2 linked regions of the Peribacillus sp. FSL E2-0218 genome follow. The protein of the gene in region 2 binds, or shares a complex with, the protein of the main gene of each other region. Links are inferred from orthologs where the notes say so. Each region holds a gene or a part of one and is shown on either strand. Other genes may lie near its edges.

Region 1 (2,973 bases), 3.4 Mb from region 2 along the record:
AGATGCTGCAGTTCAGTAAACGGGCACTTGAGGATAAAAAAGAGGAAGAAGACAGGAACACTCAGCAGATTGCAGCGGAATTGCAAGAGGATGGGCTTTTTGAAGGCAAGACGGATAATGAAATGTTTTTGGTCATTTCAAAACTAACGCATATCAATATCCGACCGTTTATCCCTCAAATCGAGCAATTTCTGCAATCCGAAGGGCACCCCTTCTTTAAAACGATGCTCCTGAACATTCTGACCGACCAGGAATATAACGAACAAGTGAGACTTAGCAAATTCAATGAATCGAAGTCGGTCCTCCCGACGGAATTGAAGAGCTTGAAGGAAACGGACTTCTATAAGAAGATCACCAGCCTGACGGAAGCAAGAATCAGTCAAGATAACCCAAGCTTGTTCGAGATGGTGCATAGTTTAATCGAACGGCATTCCTTCCTGTTATACCCCTTCGAACCGGAACAGGAGAGCATTCCTTCTTGGGCGGCCGCTTACCATGCCTTGGCGGAGGAATACATGACTGGTGAAGTTTCCGCGAGGGGCATAGCAGGATTTTACCTCGCAGAAGAGGATGCCGTAGCCGATATTCTTTCCTATTTAAAAGAAATTGAGGAAATTTCTTATCCCATTATTTAACCTATTGCTGTTGTAACAGAATCAACCTGTGGTATAATGTAGTGGTTGTAATGTATAATTCGTCTTATTTTGACGAAACCCAAGATTTTTTGGGTATATTTGAGGGATGACTTGTTAACACTTGCAAAGCATATTCATCCAATGCTTATTATTGAAGTATATAGATTTTTTGGAGGGAAACACATGTCTGTAAAATGGGAAAAACAAGAAGGTAATCAAGGCGTACTAACAATCGAAGTTGACGCTGCAAAAGTAAACGAAGGTTTAGACGCAGCTTTCAAAAAAGTAGTGAAACAAGTAAACGTACCTGGCTTCCGTAAAGGTAAAATGCCACGTCAAATGTTCGAAAAAAAATTCGGCGTAGAATCTCTTTACCAAGATGCGCTTGATATCATTCTTCCGGACGCTTACGCAAATGCTGTCGAAGAAGCTGGAATTCAGCCTGTAGATCGTCCAGAAATCGACATCGAGAAAATGGAAAAAGGCGAAAACCTAATTTTCACTGCAACTGTAACAGTTAAGCCAGAAGTTAAATTAGGAGATTACAAAGGTGTTGAAGTTGAAAAGTTCAACACGGAAGTAACGGACGAAGATGTGGATAACGAATTGAAAACTTTACAAGAGCGTCAAGCTGAGCTTGTCGTGAAAGAAGAAGGACAAGTTGCCGAAGGCGATACAGTTGTTCTTGACTTTGAAGGATTCGTTGATGGTGAAGCATTCGAAGGCGGAGCTAGCGAAAACCATTCATTGGAAATCGGTTCTAATTCTTTCATCCCAGGATTCGAAGAGCAACTTGTTGGTCTTGAAACTGGCGCTGAAAAAGATATTGAAGTTACTTTCCCTGAAGAATACCATGCTGCTGAACTTGCAGGAAAACCAGCTGTATTCAAAGTGAAAATTCACGAAATCAAAACAAAACAACTTCCTGAGTTGGATGATGAGTTCGCGAAAGACGTTGACGACGAAGTGGAAACGTTGGCTGAACTGAAAGAAAAAACAAAACATAAATTAGAGCATGACAAAAAACATGAAGAAGAAAACTTCATTCAAAACACTGTAATTGGCAAAGCTGTTGAAGGTGCAGAAATGGACGTTCCTGAAGCTATGATTTCCAACGAAGTGGACCGCATGATGAACGAATTCTCTCAACGCATTCAATCTCAAGGTCTTAATCTAGAACTTTACTACCAATTCTCAGGTCAAGATGAAGAAGCTTTGAAAGCGCAAATGAAAGAAGAAGCTGAAGGACAAGTTCGTACGAGCTTAACTCTTGAAGCAATCGCTGAAGCTGAAAAGCTTGAAGCGACTGATGAAGATGTAGAAGCCGAGCTTGGACAAATGGCTACAATGTACAATATGGAAATTGATGCGATCAAACAAGCTCTTGGAAACTTGGAAGGCATCAAAGGCGATCTTAAAATTAAGAAAGCCATTGACTTCTTGGTAGAAAACAGCAAAACAGTTGACGCTAAATAATTTTTATAAGTAAGCGGATTTTAATATTTTCTTTTAAAAAAACAAGGCGCGAGTAATCGTGCCTTGTTTTATACATATTGAGAATTAGTGGAAATTTCAAATATCGGTTATTTCCTGATTGATTTTTTTTGGATTTCAGTGTAGATTAGTTCTAATACCGCATATACATATTTATACAGCGAATCCTAATTTTAAAAATCAAAAGTTTTGGGCATACTGGTAAAGGGCAAATACATATTGATTGATTATTGTACTTATTTAACAACTCGGACGCGTGAGCATTTTTGTTACTAAACTTCCAAGAACATGATAAAATGCAAAACATACTAGGGATTTGGAATGCTTAACTAGAGGTGTGCCTAGTTTTTTTTCAATTAAGATTGGGTACCGCTATGTACTAGAGTTGGAAGAGTATTTAAAGGGGTGAACGTACATGTTTAAATTTAATGATGAAAAAGGACAGCTGAAATGTTCTTTTTGCGGAAAAACACAAGAACAAGTCCGTAAACTGGTTGCTGGTCCAGGTGTATATATTTGTGACGAGTGTATCGAGCTTTGTACGGAAATCGTCGAGGAAGAACTTGGTACTGATGAAGAAGTGGAATTCAGAGATGTACCTAAACCTATGGAAATCCGGGAAATTCTTGATGAATACGTGATTGGACAAGAACAGGCGAAGAAATCTTTGGCTGTTGCGGTTTACAATCATTATAAGCGTATCAATTCCAATAGCAAAGTCGACGATGTCGAGCTTTCGAAAAGTAACATTGCCCTAATCGGACCGACAGGAAGCGGGAAAACCCTTCTTGCACAAACATTGGCCCGTCTATTGAATGTTCCTTTTGCCATTGCTGATGCGACT
Region 2 (2,839 bases):
TCAATGACGATACCTGAATATGGTGCTCCCATCCAGCGGAGCCGATGATCAGGAAATCATTGCGCTGGTCTCCCTTAATTACCCATCATGCCCGAGAGCCTGATGAGGATTCAGACTTAATATTTCGCTAAAGCAATTTGCAAATCTTTATAGAAATATGTATGGAAAACCTTTTGCTTTTAATTAATTTTTTGAAAGAAGTTGACAGTATCCGACTTATAATGATACTATAGCAAAGGTGCTCCTATGTTACCCTGTAACTTTGGAGGATATGGACCATGTCTTATGAAAAAGTAATACAGGCAAAGTCAGTGATTATAGGAACGAAACAAGCAGTTAGAGCTCTTAAAAACAATTTAATTCAAGAGGTTATCATCGCTGATGATGCAGATATATACTTGACTGGGCGCGTCATTGAGACCGCTAAGAAATTGGATGTTCCTATCACATATGTTGATTCGATGAGAATGCTTGGCAAAGCATGTGGTATTGATGTCGGAGCAGCAACTGTTGCCATTAAAAAGTAAAAATGTTTTTGCAATATTATTTGCAAAGACTTTGTTTTTACCCATTTATGAACCACCTGGATGTGTGGTACTAGAAATGAAAACGTGAAGGGAGGAAAAATGTAATGCCTACTATTAATCAATTAGTGCGTAAAGGACGCGAGTCTAAAGAGGTTAACTCAAAATCTCCAGCACTTAACAAAGGCTACAACAGCTTTAAAAAAGCACAAACTAACGTATCATCTCCGCAAAAACGTGGTGTTTGCACTCGTGTGGGTACTATGACACCGAAGAAACCGAACTCCGCGTTACGTAAATATGCGCGTGTACGTTTAACAAACGGTATCGAGGTAACAGCTTATATCCCAGGTATCGGTCACAACCTACAAGAACACAGCGTGGTTCTTATCCGTGGCGGTCGTGTAAAGGATTTACCAGGGGTACGTTACCATATCGTACGTGGTGCTCTTGATACTGCTGGAGTTAACAATCGTATGCAAGGCCGTTCTAAATACGGTACTAAGCGTCCGAAAGCAGCTAAAAAATAATCTCAAACAAAAATTGAACTTTCTTGAAAGGAGGAAATATAATGCCTCGTAAAGGACCTGTAACGAAAAGAGACGTATTACCAGATCCAATTTATAATTCAAAACTTGTGACTCGCTTAATCAACAAATTAATGGTTGATGGACAAAGAGGTAAATCACAAAAAATTCTTTACTCTGCATTTGATTTAATCAAAGAACGTACTGGCAATGAGCCAATCGAAGTTTTCGATCAAGCACTTAAAAACATCATGCCTGTATTAGAAGTAAAAGCACGCCGTGTGGGTGGAGCTAACTACCAAGTACCAGTTGAGGTGCGCCCAGACCGCAAATCGACTTTAGGACTTCGTTGGTTGGTAAACTACTCTCGCCTTCGTGGAGAAAAAACGATGGAAGAGCGTTTAGCTTACGAAATCATGGATGCTGCCAACAACACTGGAGCAGCTGTTAAGAAACGTGAAGATACACACAAAATGGCTGAAGCTAATAAAGCATTCGCTCATTATCGCTGGTAAGATCAATCACTATAAAATCCTTATAGAAGGAAGGAGAAAGACAAATGGCAAGAGAGTTCTCCTTAGCAAACACTCGTAATATCGGTATCATGGCTCACATCGATGCTGGTAAAACGACAACAACAGAACGTGTTCTTTATTACACTGGTAAAATCCATAAAATTGGTGAAACACACGAAGGTGCATCACAAATGGACTGGATGGAACAGGAACAAGAACGCGGAATCACGATCACATCCGCTGCAACAACTGCACAGTGGAAAGGTCACCGTGTAAACATCATCGATACGCCAGGACACGTAGACTTCACAGTTGAAGTTGAACGTTCATTGCGTGTACTTGATGGAGCTGTAGCCGTACTTGATGCCCAATCAGGTGTTGAGCCTCAAACTGAAACAGTTTGGCGCCAAGCTACAACTTATGGTGTACCACGTGTCGTATTCGTAAATAAAATGGACAAAATCGGTGCGGATTTCCTTTATTCAGTAGGAACAATCCACGATCGTCTTCAAGCAAATGCTCACCCGGTTCAGTTACCTATCGGTGCTGAAGATCAATTCTCTGCAATCATCGACCTTATCGAAATGAAAACTCATTTTTATGGTAATGACCTAGGAACTGATATCACTGTTGGTGAAATTCCTGAAGAACATCGTGAATTGGCTGAAGAGTACCGTGAAAAGCTAATCGAAGCAGTAGCAGAAGTTAACGAAGACTTAATGGAGAAATACCTTGGTGGCGAAGAAATCAGCATTGCTGAATTGAAAGCAGCCATCCGTACAGCTACCGTTAATGTTGAGTTCTTCCCGGTTATCTGTGGATCGGCTTTCAAAAACAAAGGTGTTCAATTAATGCTTGATAACGTTATCGACTTCCTTCCATCTCCATTGGATGTACCGGCTATCAAAGGTACTCTACCGGATTCAGAAGATGAAGTGGAACGTCATTCAGATGATTCTGAGCCGTTCTCTGCTCTAGCGTTTAAAGTAATGACTGACCCTTACGTTGGTAAACTTACATTCTTCCGCGTGTACTCAGGTACATTGGAATCAGGATCTTATGTAATCAACTCAACTAAAGGAAAACGTGAGCGTATTGGACGTATCCTTCAAATGCACGCAAACAGCCGTGAAGAAATATCTACTGTTTACGCAGGGGATATCGCTGCAGCTGTTGGTTTGAAAGATACGACGACTGGTGATACTCTATGTGATGACAAGAACCAAGTTATTCTTGAATCCATGGTGTTCCCAGAGCCAGTTATCTCGCTTTC

Evidence for each region. The genes of interacting proteins can lie anywhere in the genome.
Region 1: the proteins of rpsG (region 2) and tig are in contact, whole or in part, in a crystal structure (PDB 3GTY), measured with the Thermotoga maritima proteins. The link is inferred for Peribacillus sp. FSL E2-0218 from one-to-one orthologs. Residues at the interface, in WP_004081843.1 of Thermotoga maritima: Lys34, Lys52, Lys55, Glu59, Arg62, Gln63, Glu66, Asn67, Lys69, Val71, Arg95, Ala109, Lys110, Lys111, Gly112, Arg113, Pro114, Glu117, Glu121, Ile124, Ala125, Tyr127, Asn128, Asn129, Thr130, Gly131, Lys135, Asp139, Arg142, Met143; in WP_004081061.1 of Thermotoga maritima: Glu122, Val124, Val129, Leu130, Tyr133, Glu188, Gly259, Ile262, Tyr263, Glu266, Ser270, Glu273, Gln274, Glu277, Arg308, Gln311, Ile312, Ser315, Tyr316, Glu325, Arg329, Arg336, Leu363, Phe366, Trp367, Arg373, Leu377, Arg381, Leu384, Glu387.

What each region holds. Positions count from the first base shown.
Region 1 is NZ_CP150304.1:3,557,077-3,560,049, reverse strand. The notes cover bases 1-2,964. They hold tig (trigger factor), read left to right. Parts: upstream 1-818; coding sequence 819-2,111; downstream 2,112-2,964. Other genes in these bases: clpX (ATP-dependent protease ATP-binding subunit ClpX), read left to right, coding at 2,545-2,964; MHI53_RS17110 (tetratricopeptide repeat protein), read left to right, coding at 1-635. Outside these bases: more of clpX, read left to right, coding at 2,965-2,973. UniProt on the Bacillus subtilis protein: Involved in protein export. Acts as a chaperone by maintaining the newly synthesized protein in an open conformation. Functions as a peptidyl-prolyl cis-trans isomerase.
Region 2 is NZ_CP150304.1:132,091-134,929, forward strand. What follows is about bases 1-2,830. They hold rpsG (30S ribosomal protein S7), read left to right. Parts: upstream 1-1,095; coding sequence 1,096-1,566; downstream 1,567-2,830. Other genes in these bases: MHI53_RS00680 (50S ribosomal protein L7ae-like protein), read left to right, coding at 279-527; rpsL (30S ribosomal protein S12), read left to right, coding at 632-1,054; fusA (elongation factor G), read left to right, coding at 1,611-2,830. Also shown: more of fusA, read left to right, coding at 2,831-2,839.